3 regions of the Agrobacterium sp. 22-214-1 genome follow, and region 3 is predicted to be linked to each of the others. Evidence: riboswitches for the same ligand, from Rfam matches in the RefSeq annotation. Region 3 holds a riboswitch; each other region holds the start of a gene.
The links. Region 3 has a riboswitch for cobalamin ahead of ACQZ5G_RS19110 (DUF1636 family protein). Riboswitches for the same ligand answer to the same signal wherever they lie in the genome.
Positions count from the first base shown of each region.

Region 1: linked by a shared signal. The riboswitch ahead of ACQZ5G_RS12665 (ABC transporter substrate-binding protein) and the one ahead of ACQZ5G_RS19110 (DUF1636 family protein) in region 3 are both predicted to bind cobalamin.
Region 2: linked by a shared signal. The riboswitch ahead of nrdH (glutaredoxin-like protein NrdH) and the one ahead of ACQZ5G_RS19110 (DUF1636 family protein) in region 3 are both predicted to bind cobalamin.

Region 1 covers NZ_JBNWCK010000002.1:622,298-629,433, reverse strand. Annotated here, with positions in the region: gene ACQZ5G_RS12690 (ABC transporter substrate-binding protein) at 1-131, opposite strand, end outside; gene ACQZ5G_RS12685 (class I SAM-dependent methyltransferase) at 245-1,075, shown strand; gene ACQZ5G_RS12680 (pseudoazurin) at 1,193-1,672, opposite strand; gene ACQZ5G_RS12675 (ABC transporter ATP-binding protein) at 1,669-2,469, opposite strand; gene ACQZ5G_RS12670 (FecCD family ABC transporter permease) at 2,466-3,494, opposite strand; gene ACQZ5G_RS12665 (ABC transporter substrate-binding protein) at 3,491-4,522, opposite strand; cobalamin riboswitch at 4,681-4,915, opposite strand; gene ACQZ5G_RS12660 (GNAT family N-acetyltransferase) at 4,955-5,833, opposite strand; gene argE (acetylornithine deacetylase) at 6,037-7,136, shown strand, end outside.
Region 2 covers NZ_JBNWCK010000001.1:1,938,843-1,945,978, forward strand. Annotated here, with positions in the region: gene nrdE (class 1b ribonucleoside-diphosphate reductase subunit alpha) at 1-975, opposite strand, end outside; gene nrdI (class Ib ribonucleoside-diphosphate reductase assembly flavoprotein NrdI) at 963-1,361, opposite strand; gene nrdH (glutaredoxin-like protein NrdH) at 1,374-1,595, opposite strand; cobalamin riboswitch at 1,907-2,130, opposite strand; gene ACQZ5G_RS09745 (nucleoside triphosphate hydrolase) at 2,264-2,893, opposite strand; gene ACQZ5G_RS09750 (ATP-binding cassette domain-containing protein) at 2,890-3,672, opposite strand; gene ACQZ5G_RS09755 (ABC transporter permease) at 3,672-4,754, opposite strand; gene ACQZ5G_RS09760 (sugar ABC transporter substrate-binding protein) at 4,983-6,005, opposite strand; gene ACQZ5G_RS09765 (ROK family transcriptional regulator) at 6,270-7,136, shown strand, end outside.
Region 3 covers NZ_JBNWCK010000005.1:289,125-296,260, reverse strand. Annotated here, with positions in the region: gene cbiB (adenosylcobinamide-phosphate synthase CbiB) at 1-649, shown strand, start outside; gene ACQZ5G_RS19120 (cobyric acid synthase) at 636-2,093, opposite strand; gene cobO (cob(I)yrinic acid a,c-diamide adenosyltransferase) at 2,095-2,712, opposite strand; cobalamin riboswitch at 2,847-3,061, shown strand; gene ACQZ5G_RS19110 (DUF1636 family protein) at 3,183-3,608, shown strand; gene cobW (cobalamin biosynthesis protein CobW) at 3,605-4,642, shown strand; gene cobN (cobaltochelatase subunit CobN) at 4,645-7,136, shown strand, end outside.

The sequences.
Region 1 (7,136 bases), on a different contig from region 3:
GATACCGGCACATTCACCTCGACATCGCGGCCCGTCACATCCTTGACGGTGACCTTTTCGGCGAATGCCGGCCATGCGGCGGATACGAGAAGGCCAAGGGCAAGTGCCGCAGATTTGGCTGAGATGCGCATCGGATATTGCTCTCCAGTGTTGACTGGCGCGGCTGTATTATTTTCTGACTATACTAGTCAACATTTATGTTTTAGAGCCATTCTTAACTGACCGGTACATGAGTTGAAGACCGATGATCGACACAATCCAATATGGCAAAAACGACAGTCTGCGAGACGAAATCAAATCCTATTGGTCCGGCCGCGCCGCGACTTTCGACCTTTCCCCCGGACATGAAATTTTCTCTGAAGACGAGCGCGAGGCCTGGCACGCGCTTATCCTGAAACATCTCGGCCGCGGAGAAGGCCGCAGGGCGCTCGATCTTGCCAGCGGCACCGGCGTCATCTCGCACCTCATGGACGATCTCGGTTTTCACGTCACCGGCATGGACTGGTCGGAAACCATGCTGGCGCTTGCCCGTGAAAAAGCGAAAAGCCGCGGCCGCAGCATCCGCTTTTTCGTCGGCGATGCCGAAAACACGATGGAGGCGGATGAAAGCGCCGATGTCATCATCACCCGTCATCTGGTCTGGACGCTGGTGGACCCGCAGGCAAGCTTTGCCGAATGGTTCCGTGTCCTCAAACCCGGCGGACGGCTTCTGATCGTCGACGGCGATTTTGTGAATACCGGCTGGCGCGAAAAACTGGTGAAGAAACTGGCGGTCGGTCTCGAAAACATCGGCCTCGTCAAACCGGACCAGCAGCACAAGCCGGCGGACCCGGAAAACACCTTCAACAGCATTCTTTCCCGCGTTTATTTTTCGAAGGGCGCAAGGGCCGGCGATGTCGCGGCGCTGTTGCGTGCGACCGGCTTCGAACCTGTCGCAATCGATCAGGAGCTTCAGGCCATTCACCGCGCCCAGGCGAAAAATTTCAGCCTGCTGAAAGGCATTCTGCGCGGGCTGCAGCATCGTTATGCCGTGTGCGCGGTGAAGCCGGGAGACTACTCCGTCACCCCGGACTAGATCGGGGGCCCAGTGCGATCAAGTCCTTGATCGCAAAAGACTCTTCCCACGGCGCAGCCGCGCCGCGGCTGGATACCGGATCAAGTCCGGCATGACGGATGAGAGCTCAGTGCGGCCTCATTTTTCCGCCTGCTCGAAGAGGTCCTCGAACCTTGGCTTCGCCCGGCCGGGTACGTCCACTGTCCGGTAGCTCTGCGGCAGGGTCGCCTCGCCGACCTTGATCAGCATGACCATGCCCATGCCGTAATGCGGCGAGCATTTGATGCCGTAAAAGCCCGGCTTTTCAAAGCCGGTCTCGAATTCGTCATTGATCCGGCTTTTGAAACCTTCGGCACCTTCCGGGATCATGCCATCGATGGTCGCGGCATTGTGGCTCTTGTGGGTAGGCACGAAGCGCACGCGGTCGCCGGGCGCTATTTCGAGAAAATCGGGCTCGAATACCATCGGGCCCTTTTCGCCCCGGTTCAGCATTTTCACCTCGAAGGTCTCGGCTGAAGCCTGAAGCGGAAAGCCCGTGAACGCCACGGCAATGACGGCAGCGGCCCAAAACATGCTGGTCCTTGCAGCGGCGTTTGCGAGCGTCGTCAATGTCATCATCGTGCCAGTACTTTCCTTGGATGCTCGGCCCGCCCATGGGCCGGCAGAAAACGAATATGGGAAAAGCCGCCCTCATCCGTGGTGACGACGCATTCCACCCCGAAGACAGCGGCTATTCTCGCCGGCGTCAGGACCTCCCGCGGCGGACCGACCGCAATCATCTCGCCCCGATGCATGATGGCAACGCGATCGCAGAACATGGCGGCGTGATTGAGATCGTGCAGCGCCGCCACAACGGTCAGGCCCTGCCGGCGCACCAGATCGAGCAGGCCGATCTGGTGACCTATGTCGAGGTGATTGGTCGGTTCGTCCAGAAGCAGGATATGCGGCTCCTGCGTCAATGCGCGGGCGATATGCAGGCGCTGGCGTTCGCCGCCCGACAGATGGTGCCAGTTGCGCTCCGCCTTGTCGGCCATGTCGACATTGGCAAGTGCTGCATCAACAATGGCGTCATCCTTCTGCGACCAGGCGGAAAGCGGCCCGAGATAGGGCGTGCGCCCAAGCTCCACCGCCTGTCGTGCGGTGATGCGTTCGGTGGTTTCGGCCTGCTGCTCCACGAAGGCGAGCCGGCGGGCAAGGTCTCGCCGTCCCAATGAGGCAAGCGGCTCCCCCCCGAGCGTAACGTGCCCCCGGCGCGGCTTGCGAATACCCGCCAGCATGGAGAGCAGCGTGCTTTTGCCGGAACCGTTCGGTCCGATGACGCCGAGAAACTCACCGGAACCGACATCGAGCGAAACGCCGCGCACGATATCGATATTGCCGGCGTGGAAATGCAGGTCGCGGGCGGATAATTTCATGAACGCCCCCTCTTCTGCCCAAGGATGAAGGCAAAGGCGGGGGCGCCGACGAGTGCGGTGATGACACCGATGGGCAGCACCTGCCCCGGAATGACGATGCGCGAGAGAATATCCGCGACGATCATGAAAACCGCGCCGGTCAGCGCCGTCACCGGCAGCAATATACCATGGCGAACGCCGACGAAGATGCGTGCGGCATGCGGAATGACGAGGCCCACGAAGCCGATGGAGCCGACCAGCGACACCATCGCAGCCGTCATGATCGCCGAAACGGAGATCAGCACCGCATAGACCCAGCGCACCGGAATGCCAAGCGAGGCAGCCGCCTGACCGCCGAAGGCGAAGGCATCGAGCGCCCGGGCATACCAGAGACACACCGCAAGTCCCGCAAGACTAACCGGCAGCGCCAGCCAGACATCCGGCCAGCGCACGCCCGAGAGGTTGCCCAGCAGCCAGAACATGATGCCGCGCGCCTGTTCGGCATTGGCGGATTTGGTGACGATGAAAGAGGTCATGGCATTAAACAGCTGCGACCCGGCCACCCCGGCCAGAATGATAGCGCTGTTGCCATGTCCCGCCCGCACCGCCAGAAGGCTGACCAGCGAAAACGCAACGAAGGCACCGATGAGCGCCCCGGCCGGCATCGTCAGGAACCCCGCTCCGAAGCCAAGCAGCGCGACAGCGACGGCACCGGTGGAGGCACCGGCGGAAATGCCGAGAATATAAGGATCGGCAAGCGGATTGCGCAAAAGCGATTGCAGCACCGCCCCGGCGAGCGCCAGCGAAGCACCGCAACAGGCGGCGACGACGGCGCGGCTGAGACGATAACTCCAGACAATGCCCTCATCCAGCGGCTCCAGCGGATAGGCCGCATGGAAGACACGGTTGGCGATTGTTTTCGCCACAACGTCAAAAGGAATGGCGGTCTCGCCGATGGCCGCGCCGGCCATCAGCGCGACGAGCAGCAGGGCGAGCGCGGCAAAAGCCAGCCCTACCCTGCCGAGATGGGTGGAAAGACCGTTCACTTGGCGAGGCCGGCAGCCGAAATCGCCTCGGCCAGCGTTTCGATGCCTTCAATGGTGCGAATGGTCGGGTTCATCGCCTGCGCATCCATCTCGAACACATGACCTTCCTTGACGGCGGGCATGATGCTGGCCACGGGATCGGTGGCGAGGAACTTCAGCTTGACGGCGACATCGTCTGCCGGGAAACGGCGGCGATCCATTTTGCCGGCGACGATGATGGAGGGATTTGCCTTGGCGATGGTTTCCCAGCCGACGGTCGGCCACTCTTCATCGCTTTCGATGACGTTCTTCAACCCCAGCGCGGACATGATGTAGCCGGGCGCGCCATTGCGGCCGGCCACATAGGGATCGATATCCAGCTCGGCGCTGGAGAACCAGAAGACGGCCGAAAGCTTACCGTTGGCCGAGGCGATCTTGGCGCGGGCGGCTTCTTCACGCTTCTTCAGGTCGGCAACGACCTCTTCACCGCGATCCTGCACGTTGAAGATCTTGGCGAGATCGCGGATTTCCTGGTAGATCAGATCCATGGTGAAGACGGTGTTGCGCACGCCGTCACCGCCGCCGGAATTGTCCTTGCCCATGCAATCGGCGGGCGAGGTATAAACGGGAACGCCAAGCTCGGCGAATTGCGCCGGTGTTCCGACAACGCCTTCCGGGCCGATCTGCCACTGGAACTGCGTCGTCACGAGGTCCGGCTTCTTGCCGATGACCGCCTCGAAGCTCGGATCATTGTCAGCCAGACGCTCGACCCTGGCATTGGCCTCCTCGTACCCCTTCAGAACCGGACCGATCCACAGCGCCGTGCCGACCACCTTGTCGGCGAGGCCGAGGAGGTAAAGAACCTCGGTCGTGCTCTGGCCGACGGACACGGTGTGGGCGGGCGCCTGCCTGAAGGTGATCTCCTGACCGCAGCTGTTGATCGTCAGGGGATAGGTGGTTTCGGCAGCATTGGCGCCGGCGACAGGCAAAGCCGCAAGCGCAGCGGCCAGAAAACCGGCATGGACCGGCAGGCGTCTAGAATGAAACATATGTTCTCCAGTCGAAAGTAAATCTTATTCCAGAGCAGCAGGCGTCAGAACGCGCAGCAACAGCGGGACGTCTTGTACGGAGAACGGCAATAGGACGCAAACGAAATGTTATGAAATAACATTACAACCTCCTCCTCCGGGCTTCCCCGCCCGTAACGATGGTTTATATTTCGACGGCAGGTCTCCTGGCTCACGGATTTGCGTCACTCATCTGCCTTCCCGCATTCCGGAGAATACAGTGGCATGACGCCTTGGAGCGTCACGGGGATGAACGACAATCCGCTTACAGTTGCGGGGGCAGCCACGGCATTGGGCGAAAAAGATCGCCCGCACCATGTTCCCTATTAATCCCTTCGCCTTTCGGCTGCAGGAACCGTCGCTTTCTCACATAAGGGGCATGAGGCGGGGCGTCAATTGCGATAGTGCCGCACCTCAGCACAAAGACGGGCCCGCCAGGGCGAAAATCTTTGCGGAACCGGAGCCTGCCGGTTGCGGTACGCCTTTCGACATGGTGGTGAGCGTTTCGATCACCACCAGCCCGGATTGTGCCAGGAACTCGGTCAGAAGACCGCTATCCCGCACGGCATCGAGACGGACAAGCTGATCGTCGAGATCAGAAAAATGTCGCCTCACCAGCGCAATCGCATCCGCCTCGTCACCGGCGACGACCGGGCCGACAATATGGCCCCGCCCCGCAGCACGCCGCAATGCAAAGGCGGCAAGACGATCGGCCTCGAACAGGCCGTAACCCGTATTTTCCCGGAGAAGGCGTTGCAGGACACCCCGGCGCGAAACACCGAAAGCCGCCCGATCCAGATCCGCCACGGCGGACAAATGATCCTCGGACAGCGGCTCGATTCTCTGTTTTCTTCCAAGCGTCGGCATCTCGGCAGGGCAGCGCGCCTTGCCGCGCAGGAGATGTACTTTTTCCGTATCTCCGACAAAACCCAGCCGTGCGAAAAGCCGTCGCGAGGCTTCCGTGGCGTTCAACCGCAGGGCCGCGTCAGGGTAGCCCGCAATGAGTTGGCCCACCAGCCATGGTGCAACACCCTGCCCCTGCAAACGGGGGGAAACGATGACCATGCCGACCGTCGCGAAAGCCTCATCATAAGGAAACAGCATTGCCGTTGCGACAACGCGATCGATTTCGTCAAGCGCGGCAAGGCCGACGCCGCACTGCCGCAGGAAACACCATTCGTTCGCGTGATATCGCCATCCGACAGCCATGGACAAAGCATGCAGATGATCGGCCTCCACATCGGCGATATCCACTGTCCGCAACTCGAAACTATCGACTTTGAGCAGCTCCATGACAAACGGCTCTCATTCCCTCCGGCGCGGGATCTTGATCCCGGCAGCCCAGCTCACGACATCCGAAGATAACCAGCCTCGTCAGCAGGAATTTTCCGAAAGCGCTGGAAGGACACAACAATCTACTGAAATCGCCCGTATTTCAGCAGATAAACGCCGCAGGCCGCTCTAAGCTTTTCGGCGTTGAAGCGACGGAGACAGCCATGAACGCAATCGACATTCTGGAGCGTCTTGTCGGCTTCCCGTCGGTGGTCGGAACCGCCAATGGCGACATTGCCGGATGGATCGCCGATTATCTGGAAAGCCACGGCGCGAAAGTATCGCTGCTTGCCGGCCCGGAGGGCGACCGCGCCAATCTCTTCGCCAGCTTCGGCCCGACCGATATCAGCGGATACATCCTGTCCGGCCATATGGATGTGGTGCCTGCCGGTGAGCCGGAGTGGTCTTCCGATCCCTTTACGCTGAGAGCCGAGGACGAGCGCCTCTACGGACGCGGAACCACCGACATGAAAGGGTTTCTGGCCACGGTTCTCGCCGCAGCACCGGCATTTTCACGCATGGCGCTGAAGCGGCCCGTTCACATCGCCTTTTCCTATGACGAGGAGGCGGGCTGCCGCGGCGTTCCCCATCTCATCGCCCGGTTGCCGGAACTATGCGCAAAACCGGCGGGCGCGATCATCGGCGAACCGAGCAATCTGCGCGCCGTGCGCGCCCACAAGGGCAAGGCCGCCGCACGCATCACCATTCGCGGTCGCTCCGGCCATTCCTCGCGGCCGGATCAGGGCGTGAACGCCATTCATCTGATGACCGGCATCATGGCAAAGGCGGTCGAGACCGCACAGGCTCTCACCCAAGGTCCCTTCGAAGCGACATTCGAGCCGCCCTATTCCTCCCTGCAGATCGGCACTGTGAAAGGCGGACAGGCGATCAATATCATCCCCGATCTCTGCGCCATCGAACTGGAGGCGCGGGCGATTGCTGGCGTGTCGCCGGTCGCCCTGCTCCAGCCGGTGCGCGACCGTGTCGAAGCGCTCGCCGCCGAGGGCATCGACATAGAATGGACGCCGATGAGCGATTATCCGGCGCTCTCCCTTGCCGCCGATGCACCGCTCGTGAAGCTTCTGGAAGAGTTGACCGACGCGCCCTGCATCGCCGCCGTCAGCTATGGCACGGAAGCCGGGCTTTTCCAGGCGGCCGGCATCGACGCCATCATCTGCGGCCCGGGCGATATCGGCCGCGCCCACAAGCCGGACGAATTCATAACGGCCGGCGAACTGTCGGCCTGCCAGTCAATGCTGGAAAC
Region 2 (7,136 bases), on a different contig from region 3:
GGGCGAGAACAGGTACATATCCTCATTGTTGCGGGCGAGTTCAAAGGTGATGTCGGGAATCACCACACCGAGCGACAGGGTCTTGATACGGATTTTCTCGTCGGCATTTTCGCGCTTGGTATCGAGGAAGCGCATGATATCCGGGTGGTGGGCATGCAGATAGACCGCGCCGGCACCCTGACGCGCACCCAGCTGGTTGGCGTAGGAAAAGCTGTCTTCCAATAGCTTCATGACGGGAATAACGCCGGAAGACTGGTTTTCGATCTGTTTGATCGGCGCTCCGAATTCGCGAATATTGGTTAAGGACAGCGCCACGCCGCCACCGCGCTTGGAAAGCTGCAGCGCCGAATTGATAGAGCGACCAATGCTTTCCATATTGTCTTCCACACGCAGCAGAAAACACGAGACCAGTTCACCACGGCTCTTCTTGCCGGCGTTGAGGAATGTCGGCGTTGCCGGCTGGAAGCGGCCTGAAATGATTTCATCGACCAGATCGCGGGCAAGCTGCTCATCGCCACGCGCAAGGGCCAGCGCCACCATGCAGACGCGATCCTCGTAACGCTCCAGATAACGTTTTCCGTCGAAGGTCTTCAGCGTGTAGGAGGTGTAATATTTGAAGGCGCCGAGAAAGGTCGGGAAGCGGAATTTCCGGGCATAGGCTTCGTCATAGAGATCGCGGACGAAATTGAAGGAATACTGATCCAGTACCTCCTGCTCGTAATATCCCTCCGTCACCAGATAATCGAGCTTTTCCCTGAGGTTATGGAAAAAGACGGTATTCTGGTTGACGTGCTGGAGGAAATATTGCCGGGCAGCCAGGCGATCCTTGTCTAGCTGGATCTTTCCGTTCTCATCGTAAAGGTTCAGCATCGCGTTCAGCGCGTGGTAGTCCAGAGCCGCATCGAGCGGTTTCTGGGTTACGGCTGCCGGCTGTTTGACGTCCTTGCGAATGGCGCTCGAGGTCAGCGTGTCCAAAATCGTTCCAATCCATGTTTGACGTTGGCGACATCTTCCTCCGTGCCGAGAAGCTCGAAGCGATAGAGAAACGGCACTGCGCATTTGCGCGAGACGATATCTCCGGCGGATGCGAAAGCTGCGCCAAAATTCGTGTTTCCCGCCGCGATGACGCCGCGAATGAGATTTCGGTTGGAGGGCTCGTTCAAAAACCGGATGACCGGTTTCGGGACGGCGCCTTTGGTGCCACCACCCCCATAGGTGGGGGTGACCAGCACATAGGGCTCGGACACATGGGGAACATCTTCCTCAACGCCAAGCGGCAGGCGAAACAGACGCCGTCCCAGTTTCAGAAGGAAACGATGGGTGTTTTCAGAGCGGCTGGAATAATAGACGATCAGGCCCATCGCCCCGCCGCCTCAACTGATCGAGCCGATCATATCCGGCCGGAAACCCGCCCAATGGCGCTCACCGGCAACAACGACGGGCACCTGCATGTAGCCGAGGCCCCGGACATGATCGAGCGCATCCGCATCTTCGGAAATATCGACAATCTCATAGGGGACGCCGATGCGGTCGAGGGCGCGATAGGTGGCGGTGCATTGGACGCAGGCGGGCTTGCTGTAAACGGTGATGGTCATAATTTCCTCTCTCGAAGCCGGTTTCGGACACGGCTCAACATTGCCGATTGCAATCGCAATCGGACGGCGATGGTTCTGTCATTCAGGTGAGGCGCAGGGCCTTGGAAGGCTTCTCGCATTCAGGACGGAAACCGGGTCTGGTTTTCCTGGTGATGCTGCAAGCCGCGTAAAATCATTCCCTACGCCGACGAGCGCAGCAACTCAAACAAATGCACTGGCATGACTTCACCCCGAAGCTTGTTCTGGAGGGGGCAGAAAAGGGCGCACGCAAATCATTTGCGTCATACACCTTCCTCCGGACACCCCGCCCGTGGACGTTTGCGCTCAAGGCAGGTCTCCTGACTTGCGGGTCACAACATCTATTCCGGCCTTCCCGAAGCTTTCGGCTCCAGTGACCCAAATCGGAACGATGCTCACCGCTTACAGTTGCGGGGGCAGTTTCGGCCTTGCTCCGCCATAAAGGCGTTACGCACCGAATTCCCGTCTTAGCTCCCAATCCTTGCGAATCGGAAGAACCTCGAACACCACATATAGTATATGAGGAAATTTTCGCGTCAATAAATAGACACACAAAAGCCCCACCCTGTGGATCAAAAAGATTCAACACATGGTCAACAAAGGCTTAACGGCACATGCGTGCCGCCGCTCAAACAGAGAAAAGCGTTAATCTATTCCCAGATATCGATGTGAATATCGGCGGGACGGGCGTTTTCGATCACCCTTTTTCCGTTCGGAAGATCGTTTTCGAAAAGTTTGGCGTGGATATCAGCCTCGTCGAGACCGTAGCCCTGCCACCTTTTCCGCAGCCTCTCCTCCAGCACCTCGACGGACGGCCCGACAAAAATGGTGAGGTCGAAGCTTTTGGAAAGAGTTGTCCACGGCGCCTCGTCCAGCAGCAGATAATTGCCTTCAGCGAGGATAAAGCGTGTTTCCGGCGCAATCGCCCGGGCAGACGCTATGGCGATTTCACGGGAGCGGTCGAAAACCGGAACAAGCACCTCCTGCCCGCCCTTGCGGACGGCGGAAACGATATCGAGAAAACCGCGCACGTCGAATGTTTCCGGCGCGCCTTTTCGCGGCAGCAGCCCCCGCTCTTCAAGGATGCCATTGTCCATATGGAAGCCATCCATGGGCAGGACGGCGGCCGTTTCGCCCCGTGCGAGCAAAGTATCACAAAGGGCATCCGCCAGCGTGGATTTGCCGGCCCCAGGGGGACCGGCAATAGCGACGATAAAACGGGATTTACCTTCTGCCCGCCGAAGAACATCCCCGGCGATCGTTTCAAGCTTCAGCGTCATGCGGCAAGCGTTTCCTTCGGCGCTTCCTTGGCGCCCGTCATGAAGGCGACCGCATCCGACATGGAATAGTCCTTCGGATTGATGACGCACAGACGCTTGCCGAGCCGATGGATATGAATGCGATCCGCGACCTCGAACACATGCGGCATGTTATGCGAGATGAGAACGATCGGCAGGCCTCTCGAGCGCACATCCAGAATAAGCTCCAGAACACGCCGGCTTTCCTTCACGCCGAGTGCTGCCGTCGGCTCGTCAAGAATGACGACCTTGGAGCCGAAGGCCGCTGCACGCGCCACCGCCACACCCTGACGCTGGCCGCCGGAGAGGGTTTCCACCGCCTGATTGATGTTCTGGATCGTCATCAGGCCGAGTTCCGACAGTTTCTCCCGGGCGAATTTTTCCATGGCTGGGCGGTCAAGGGCGCGGAACAGGCTGCCCTGAATGCCGGGTTTGCGGATTTCACGGCCGAGAAACATATTGTCGGCTATGGAAAGCGCCGGTGACAGGGCGAGGTTCTGATAGACCGTCTCGATGCCAGCCTTGCGCGCCTCGATCGGCGAGCGGAACTGGACGGGCTGGCCTTCCAGCCGGATTTCCCCTTCATCGGGTGTCACCGCACCGGAAATCGCCTTGATGAGAGAGGATTTGCCGGCGCCGTTATCGCCGATCACCGCCAGGATTTCGCCCGGATAGAGATCGAAATCGGCATGATCGAGGGCGGTCACACGACCATAGCGCTTGACGAGATTGCGTGCTGTGAGAATGGGTTCTTTTGCCATCAGCCTGCTACCTTTCTGATCCACTGGTCGATTGCGACAGCCATGATGATGAGGACGCCGATCAACAGATAGGTCCATTGCGGGTCTGTTCCGATAAGCCTGAGGCCAAGCGAAAAGACACCGACGATCAGGGCGCCGAAGATCATGCCCATGATGGAGCCGCGCCCACCGAACAGCGACAGGCCGCCGATAACCACCGCAGTGATGGATTCGATATTGGCGAATTGACCGGCGGTCGGCGAAACCGAGCCGATACGGCCGATGAGGGCCCAGCCAGCGAAGGCGCAGATGAGGCCGGACAGCGTGTAAACGGTGGTCAGCATGCGCTTGACGTTGACACCGGCAAGTTCTGCGGCATCCGGATCGTCACCGACAGCATAAAGATGGCGGCCCCAGGCGGTGCGGTTCAGCACATACCATAGCAGGGCGACGAGCAGGACCATGGCAATGACGCCATAGGTGAAAACCGCGCTGCCGACACGGATATTGGCGCCGAAGAATTGCAGGATCGGCGCCTGCTGGGCGATATCCTGGGCTCGGATCGTCTCGTTTGCGGAATAGAGGAAGTTGGTCGCCAGTACGATCTGCCACATACCAAGCGTGACGATGAAGGGCGGTAGGCGCATGCGCGAGACCAGAATGCCGTTGATGAAGCCGCAAAATGCGCCGACGGCAAGGCCACAGAGAATGGAGAGTTCCGCCGGCAAGCCGTAACGGAAGGTGAACTGTCCCATGATGACGGAGGACAGGACCATGATCGCGCCAACCGACAGATCGATGCCCGCCGTCAGGATAACCAGCGACTGCGCCGCGCCGACAATACCGACGATGGCGACCTGCTGCAAAATAAGGGTCAGCGTGAAGGCCGAGAAAAACTTGCCACCGAGAAGCAGGCCGAAAACAATCAGCGACAGCACCAGAACAATAAGCGGAACGGCCGCCGGGCTGGAGTGGAGAAAGTGCTGCAGTTTTTCCAGCACGCTCTTGTCGTGCGTATCGAAAGCGGCGACCTGCGTCGAACTTCCCGAAAGCACTTTTTCAAATTCATTATGCGGCTGAGCCCGCACCGGCTGATCGCTCATGGATTTTCCTCCCGATCGCTCTCTATCGCACCAGCCCTGACACCGGGGTCTATCTCAAAAGAGAATGATGCGTAGATTTCAAAGTGTTGTGAAGCGGCCTATATCATCCCCGCAGGACGCGTGACGCGCTCGTTTGTTCCTTTGTCCGATCCCCCGGATCGTGCCTGATATTCATTCTGGTCCAAGGGCGGGGGCACGAATGCCCCCGCGGGTTTCAACGGTGAGGCATCAACCCCAGCACTTGTTGAGACCTTCCTTCGTATCGATCGAGTCGAGGCCCTTGACCGGCTTGTCGGTTACCAGCGTCACGCCGGTATCGACGAAGTTCTTGCCTTCGGTCGGCTTCGGCTTTTCACCCGTGTCGGCAAACTTCTTGACGGCTTCGACGCCGAGAGCCGCCATCAGCAGCGGATATTGCTGCGAGGTCGCGCCGATCACGCCTTCCGCCACGTTCTTGACGCCCGGGCAACCGCCATCGACGGAAACGATCAGAACATCCTTTTCACGGCCGACCGCCTTCAGCGCCTCATAAGCGCCGGCTGCCGCAGGTTCGTTGATGGTGTGGACGACATTGATGGTCGGGTCCTTCTGCAGCAGATTTTCCATCGCCGCGCGGCCGCCTTCTTCGTTACCATTGGTGACATCATGGCCAACGATGCGCGGATCGTTTTCATCGCCGATCTTGTTGATGTCCTTCACGTCGATGCCAAAGCCCTTCATGAAGCCCTGGTTACGCAGCACATCCACCGTCGGCTGGGAGGGGGTGAGGTTGAGGAAGGCGATCTTCGCATCCTTGGCCTTGTCGCCGAGGCTGCCGGCAGCCCATTTGCCGATCAGCTCACCAGCCAGAAGATTGTCGGTGGCGAAGGTGGAATCAGCGGCATCAACGGGTTCGAGCGGTGTATCGAGGGCGATGACCAGAAGACCGGCGTCACGCGCCTTCTGCACCGCGGGAACGATGCCCTTGGTGTCCGATGCGGTGATCAGGATACCCTTGGCGCCATCGGCAATGCAGGTCTCGATGGCGGCTACCTGGCTTTCGGAATCGCCGTCGATCTTGCCGGCATAGGATTTCAGCGTCACGCCAAGTTCTTTAGCCTTGGCGGTCGCGCCTTCTTTCATCTTGACGAAAAAGGGATTGGTATCGGTTTTGGTGATGAGGCAAACCGAGGTATCGGCCGCAGACGCAACGGAAGCGAAAGAAACGCCAAGCGCAAGCGCGCCCAGAAGAGCGGAAACAGTGGTCTTCATGAGATCCTCCCAATGGATATTTGAGCACCGTGACGGTTACCCGACGATCCCGTCTCCTCCGAGATCGACGACCGTTGGCTCAGATGGAACCACCAAAGGAAACGCCTGTCAATAAATAAATCCGATTGAATTATTAATTCCGTATGGCATTCTAATATGCGGCAGGGAGGAATATCGCCGCGTCGTTTAACGTTGCGATAGCAAGATTGCCATAAAGCCTGCTGTATCGGTCGCGGCGGATAGGGCGGGCGGGAGGATGACACTATGAGACAATCTGTCGAGACGGCGCCGCCGGCGCCGCCCACCACCATGGATATAAGCGGCGGCGCCAACCAGATCGGAGTGCGCGCTTATAATGAGCGGCTTGTGCTCTCTCTCGTTCGCCGTCACGGCGGACTGTCAAAAGCCGAGATATCAAGACTTTGCGGCCTTTCAGCGCAGACCGTCTCGGTCATCATGCGCTCGCTTGAAAAGGACGGGCTTCTCATTCGCGGTGAAAGACTGCGCGGCAAAGTCGGCCAGCCATCGACGCCGATGCGGCTTAATCCCGACGCCGTCTTTTCTTTCGGTGTGAAGATCGGCCGACGCAGCGTCGATCTCGTGCTGATGGATTTTGTCGGCCGGATCAGGCTCAAGCTCCGCAGAACCTATCCCTACCCTCTTCCGGAATGGATACTACCCTTCGTAATCGACGGCATAACAGAACTCGAATCGAAGCTTTCCCCTGCCGAGCGGGAGAAAATTGCCGGTGTCGGCATCGCCGCTCCATTTGAATTGTGGAACTGGGCGCAGGAAGTGGGCGCTCCACAGATCGAAATGGAGAGATGGCGGGGCGTCGATATCCGGTCGGCAATTGCCGAAAATGTCAGCTATCCGGTTTTTCTGCAGAACGACGCGACCAGCGCCTGCGGCGCCGAACTGGTTTTTGGCGCAGGCCAGCACTATCCGGATTTTCTTTACGTCTTCATCGGCTCCTTCATAGGCGGCGGCGTTGTTTTGAATTCGGCGCTATTTTCCGGAAAGACGGGAACGGCCGGCGCCATCGGCCCCCTGCCGGTGCAGGGGCAGGACGGCAATACCGTCCAGCTTCTGAAAATCGCGTCGATCTTCGTTCTGGAAAACATGCTGCGC
Region 3 (7,136 bases):
TGTGGAGGCTGTCGCCACTGCGCTGGAACGAGAGGGTGTGGAAGGCGGCCGCAAGGCGGTATCGATGATCGTCGGGCGCGATCCACAAAAGCTGGACGAGGCGGCGATCTGCCGGGCGGCGATCGAAAGTCTGGCCGAGAATTTTTCCGACGGCATCGTCGCGCCTGCCTTCTGGCTCGGTCTCCTGGGCCTGCCGGGCGGTGCGGTTTACAAGGCGATCAATACGGCCGACAGCATGATCGGCCATCGCTCACCCCGCCATGAGGCCTTCGGCTGGGCCTCCGCCCGGCTGGACGATCTGGTCAATCTGCCGGCCTCACGGTTGAGCGGCGGTCTTTTCGTTGTCGCGGCGTTTTTTGTTAAGGGCGCATCACCCGGTGGGGCCATGGCCGCGATACGTCGCGATGCCCACCATCACCGTTCTCCCAATGCCGGCTGGCCGGAGGCGGCGCTGGCCGGCGCTCTCGGCTTTGCGCTCGCAGGGCCGCGCTCCTATGGCGGGCAGATGATCGAGGCCCGTTTCATGGGCGAAGGCGGGAGGGCGGCGCTGATTGCCGGCGATATTCGCAGGGCGCTGCGGCTCACACGGGTTGCCGACCTCTTATTGATCGGCCTGTTGGGACTTCTGGCAATCCTTATCGCGCTATAGCAAGCAGACGGTCGAGATCGAGGTGCTGTTCCATATGCGCGGCGAGGCGATCAAGAACGGCGTCCACCTGAGCATCGTAGTTCAGTTCCGTGTTCCGTCCTCCAAGCCGCTCAAGCCACGCGCCGCGTTGGCGGTCATCCGAAAACAGGCCGTGAATATAGGTGCCGAAGATGCGGCCGTCAGGCGACACAGCGCCGTCTTCATGCCCATCGATTTTCGAAAACGGCAGGCTGTCGGTTCCGCTCGTGGTTTCACCGACATGCATTTCATAGCCGGATAAACCAATTCCGTCGAAACTCTTCCCTGTAACGGAAACCAGCCTTTTGTCGCCCGTCAGAACAGTGTCTACATCCAGCAGGCCGAGCCCATCGACTGTTGCCGGCGGTCCTTCGATGCCTTCGGGATCGGCGACTGTTTTCCCAAGCATCTGGTATCCGCCGCAGAGGCCCAGAACATGGCCGCCGCGTCTCACATGCGCCTTGATATCGATGTCGAGCCCCGTATTTTTCAGCACGGCAAGATCGGCGATGGTGGCTTTCGAGCCGCAAAGCAGTACCAGCCGGCAATCGGCGGGAATGGTTTCGCCCGGCCGCGCGCGGATGAGCTCGACATCCGGTTCCATATCCAACGGATCGAGATCGTCGAAATTGGAAATATGCGGCAGGATCGGTACGGCAATGCGGATCTTCGCGCCAGGTTTCCGCTCAGCCGGGCCGGAAAGCCCGAGAGCATCCTCTGCCGGCAACTTAGCGGCGTCGGCAAAATGTGGCAGGAGCCCGATGGAGGCCCAACCGGTTTTTTCTGCAATTATCCGCATGCCGTCTGAAAACAGGGCCGGATCCCCGCGAAAGCGATTGACGATAAAACCTTCGATCATCGCCGCGTCTTCTGCGTCGAGCACGGCTTTGGTGCCGACGAGGCTGGCGATGACGCCGCCCCGGTCGATATCGCCGATCAGGATCACAGGCGCGTCCGCAGCTCTGGCAAAACCCATATTGGCGATATCATTGGCACGCAGGTTGATTTCGGAGGCGCTGCCGGCACCTTCCACCAGCACCAGATCGGCCTGTTGTTTCAGGCGGTTGAAGCTTTCGAGCACGCGCGGCATCAGCCCGGCCTTCATGTGCTGATAATCGGCCGCTTTGGCATTGCCGGCGATCTTGCCCTGCACCACCACCTGTGCGCCGGTCTCGCTCTGCGGCTTCAGGAGCACCGGGTTCATGTGCACGGAAAGCGGCACGCCCGCCGCCCGTGCCTGCAGCGCCTGCGCACGGCCAATCTCGCCGCCATCGGCGGTGACCGCCGCATTGTTCGACATGTTCTGCGGTTTGAACGGCGTGACGGACAGGCCGCGCTTGGCGAAGGCACGGGCAAGGCCGGCCACCATCAGCGATTTGCCGACATCCGAGCCGGTTCCCTGAAACATCAGCACGCGTGCAGCCATGTCAGAATTCTATCCCCGCCTGCGCCTTCACGCCCGCCTTGAAGTGATGTTTCACGAGGGTCATTTCCGTCACCATATCGGCCGCGTCGATGAGCGGTTGCTTGGCGTTGCGGCCGGTGACGATGACATGCAGATCGGGCCTGCGGCTGGAAAGCGTCTCGACCACCTCTTCCAGCGGCAGGTAATCGTAACGGAGCGCGATGTTCAGCTCATCGAGGATCAGCAGGCCGATGGTCTCGTCGGCCATCAGGACCCTGGCTTCCTCCCAGGCCTTTGCCGCCGCCGCGACGTCGCGTTTCAAATCCTGCGTGTCCCAGGTGAACCCCTCGCCCATGGTGCGCCACACGACCCTGTCGCCGAACAAAGTCAGCGCCTGCTGTTCTCCCGTCGACCATGCGCCCTTGATGAATTGAACGACGCCGACCCGCCGCCCGGTGCCGAGCATGCGCAGAGCAAGGCCGAAAGCGGCGGTGGATTTGCCCTTGCCGGGACCGGTATTGATCATCAGCAGACCTTTTTCGATGGTCTTTTCCGCAACCTCGGCGTCCTGCACCGTCTTGCGGTTGACCATTTTCTGCCGGTGACGTTCGGCTTCGCTGTCGCTGATGTCGCGTGTCATCGCGTTTTCCTTTTTATCCAGCGGCGCGGGACCCGGTGCCCCAGCCATTCGGAGCGGCGACTATACCCAATTTGCCGCACCCGGCAATGTGCGGGCCACAGGGCCGCGGCATTGACCCTCACGCCCGTTCAGCCTAAGGGTAACGGACTGACGGTCTTTTCCCGGCAACGGGAAAAGCTAAGAGGGAACACGGTTCCAGCCCGATTACCGGGTCATTCCGTGGCTGCCCCCGCAACTGTAAGCGGTAAGCCCGCACCGTAAAGCCACTGGACACCTCAACGGGTTCGGGAAGGCGGTGTCAGGGTGTAAAGCCGCGAGCCAGGAGACCTGCCGTTTCAGGAAAAACGTCTGCCGGGCGGGGTGCTCCGGTCAGTCGGTTAGATCGAACATCCGGTTTGCGCCTGTCCGCATACCGTATTCGACATCCGCACCCCCGAGATTTTTTTGCAAGGCGCGGGAAACGATACGGTTTGGATATTTCAGCGACATCTTCATGTACAGGCGGAAACACGCAGGACGAAACGGCGTCCGGCGTGACCGTCTTCGTTTGCAGAAGCTGTCGCGATGAAGCCGACCCCAATGCCGAACCGCGCCCCGGCTCACGCCTCGCCGATGCCGTCGTCGCAAAGGCGGAGGAAACGGGTGTCACCGTTCGTTCCGTCAACTGCCTCGCCAATTGCAAGCGCGGGCTTAGCGCCGTGCTGCGCAGCGCCAATGGCTGGTCCTATGTTTTCGGCGGGCTGACGACCGGTGATGCGGAAGATTTGCTGACCGGCGCACGGCTGCTGGCTGCCGCCCCCGACGGCCTGATGCCCTGGCGCGGTCGCCCCGAACCCTTAAAGCGCGGCATGGTGGCGCGCATTCCCCCATTCGATTTTACCGAGGAGAGATCATGAGCACCCTTCTGGACCGCGTTCCCTGCACCATCGTCACCGGCTTTCTGGGGGCTGGCAAAACCACGCTGCTGCGCGGCCTTCTCGAACAACTGGACGGCAAGCGGCTGGCGATCATCGTCAACGAATTCGGCGATATCGGCATCGATGGCGAGATTCTCAAAGGTTGCGGTATTGAAAGCTGCCCGGAAGAAAACATTGTCGAACTGGCCAATGGCTGCATCTGCTGCACGGTGGCGGATGATTTCCAGCCCGCCATCGAACAGATTCTGAGCCGCCAGCCGAAGGTGGAGCATATCCTCATCGAAACCTCCGGCCTCGCCCTGCCGAAGCCGCTGGTGCAGGCCTTCCAGTGGCCGGCGATCAAGAGCCGCGTGACGGTGGATGCCGTCGTGGCCGTGGTGGATGGCGCCGCCCTTGCCGAAGGGCAGGTGGCGCACGACATGGAAGCACTCGCCGCCCAGCGGGCCAATGACGAGGCGCTCGATCACGATGACCCGGTCGAAGAGGTTTTCGAGGATCAGGTTGCCTGCGCCGATCTTGTCGTGCTGACCAAGGCCGATCTTCTTGACGGTGCTGGCCTCAACAAGGCCAAGGCGCATGTTCTCGAACATCTGCCGAAGGCGGCAAAGATCGTCGTGGCATCCAATGGCGCCATCGACCCCGCCGTGCTGATCGGTCTTGGCCTTGCGGTGGAAGAGGATATCGAAAACCGCCGTACCCACCATGATGGCGAACTCGACCACGAGCATGACGATTTCGACAGCTTCGTCATCGATCTGCCGGCCGTGACCGACCCGGAAGCGCTGGCAGCCCGTATCGCCGAGACGGCTGCTGCGGAGAATGTCCTGCGCATCAAGGGCTTCATCGAGGTTTCCGCAAAGCCGATGCGCCTGCAGGTGCAGGCTGTCGGCAGCCGCGTCAACCACTATTACGACCGGCCCTGGGCCGCGGGTGAGGAACGCCGCAGCCGCCTCGTCGTCATCGGCGAAAAGGGCATCAACCGAGAAAAGATCGAACAGATGCTGGCCGCCTGACGATGCACATCCTGGCCACCACATCCTCGTCTCTGGACGACCTGATCGAGCCGGTTGATCTCAACCAGCCCCGGTCTGATGTGGTGATGCTGTCGTTTTCGGCAAGCGATCTGGCCGGTTTGGAACAGGCCTGGCGGCGAACAGAGGGTGTGCTCCCCTCCCTGTCAGCCGCCAACCTCTCCGAGCTTCGACATCCCATGTCGGTCGATCTCTGGATCGAAAAGACGGCGGAACATGCCAAGGTTATTCTTATCCGGATTCTCGGCGGTGCGGAACGCTGGCGTTACGGTGTCGATCAGATTTCCATTCTTGCGCGCAGGCGCGGCATCAAGCTTCTGCTTGTGCCGGGTGAGTGCAGCGAAAGGGACGAGAAACTCGAAGCGGCCTCGACCGTCGATCGGCGAATTTTGGCCTCGGTCCTCTCCTTCTTTCGCGAGGGCGGGCAGGAGAATATGGACCGGCTTGCCCTTGGTCTCGCCGCTCTTGCAAGGGGCGAGGCATGGCCGGATATTGAAGCTGAGCCGCTGCCGAAAGCCGGTTTTTACCGGCCCGGCAGGGGCGTTGTGGATAGGGCGGAAGCCTGCGCGGGTTTTCCCGACGGTGCGTCCCTTCTGCCCATCCTCTTTTACCGTTCCATGCTTCTAGCGGCAGATGCCGCACCGGTGGATGCGCTTTTCGAGGCGCTCTCGCGGCGCGGTTTTGCACCCTTGCCGATTTTTGTCAGCGGTCTGAAGGATGGCGAGGCGATCCGTTTCCTCGAAACGGTGCTGCCCGATCTGAAGCCCGCCGCCATCATTGCCGCCACCGCCTTCGCCAGCCAGACGGATGACGACGGCGCAACGCTGTTCGACCGTATCGGCGTGCCTGTGTTTCAAGTGGTGATGGCGACGACGCGGCGGGACGGATGGGCGAAAAATGCGCGCGGTCTCAATCCCTCCGATCTTGCCATGCATGTCGTCCTGCCGGAACTGGATGGCCGGATTCTCGCCGGTGCAATCTCGTTCAAACAGGCGCGCATGGATGGCGGCGCGAGTTTGCTCAATGTACCCGAGGCTGATCGCGTCGAGCAGGTGGCAAATCGCATCGCCGCTTTCCTGCGGCTGAGGAATGCCCTTCCACGGGATCGCCGCGTCGTCATTCTGATGCCGGATTATCCAGGTGCGGCGCCCGGGCGAACCGGTTATGCCGTCGGTCTCGATGTGCCGCAAAGCGTTCTCGAAATGCTGCAGGATCTCGCCGGGGCCGGTTATACGGTCAAGGATATTCCTAAGACCGCGCGGGCGCTGCTCGACTGTGTCGAGCAACAGGAAGCGGCAATTGATCTTTCCACCTACGAGGCTTTTTTCTCCACCTTGCCGCCGGTATCTGCCGGGTCCGTAAAAGCGACATGGGGTGTGGCAACCGATGACGATGCACTCGTCGATGGCGTATTCCGGTTCCGCGCCGCCCGTTTCGGCGAAGTGTTCGTGGCGCTAGCACCTGACAGGGGCCGCAATGAGGATCGTCGGGTGGACTACCACGACCCTGCCCTGCCGCCGCGTCACGCGCTTGTTGCCTTCGGTGCATGGATGCAGCGGATTGCGGGTGCCCATGCCATTGTGCATGTTGGCGCGCATGGAACGCTGGAATGGCTGCCCGGCAAAACGGTGGCGCTTTCCCGCAATTGTTTTCCCGAAATCGTCACCGGCTCGCTGCCGGTGGTCTATCCTTTCATCGTTTCCAATCCGGGCGAGGCGGCGGTAGCAAAACGGCGGATCGCGGCTGTGACCATCGGCCATGTCCCGCCGGTGCTGGTCAATGCCGGGCTTTCGCCGGAACAGTCGGCGCTGGAGCAGCTGGTCGATGAATATGCGCAGGCGGATGGGCTGGATCGCCGCCGGCGTGACCGGCTGGCGAAACTGATCGTCGAAAAGGCGCTGGAGACCGGGCTTGCGGCGGAAGCGGGCGTGGCTGCGAAGGATGATGCCGATGCGGCCCTCTCACGCATCGATGCTTTTCTCTGCGACCTCAAGGATTTCGCCATCAAGGATGGCCAGCATGTTTTTGGTCGCTGCGCAAAAGACGAGACCGATCTTCTGAGGCTCGAAAGCGCCAAATCGGAAAAAGCTGCCCTGCTGGCTGCGCTCGATGGCCGACATATCGTCCCCGGCCCTTCCGGCGCACCTGCGCGCGGGCGGCTCGATGTGCTGCCCACGGGCCGCAATCTCTATGCCGCTGATCCACGCACCATGCCGACGCCGACGGCGTTCGAGCTGGGCCGCATGGCGGGCGAAGAGGTGCTGCGCCATCATCTGCAGTCCCATGGCGACTGGCCGAAACATCTGGTTTTCGATCTGTGGGGCAGCGCCAGCCTGCGCAATGGCGGTGAGGATGTGGCACAGGCGCTACATCTGATGGGGGCGAGACCGATCCACGACCTCGCGACCGGCCGGGTCACCGGCATCGAGGTGCTGCCGCCAGCGAGCCTGGGGCGGCCGCGTGTCGACGTCACCTT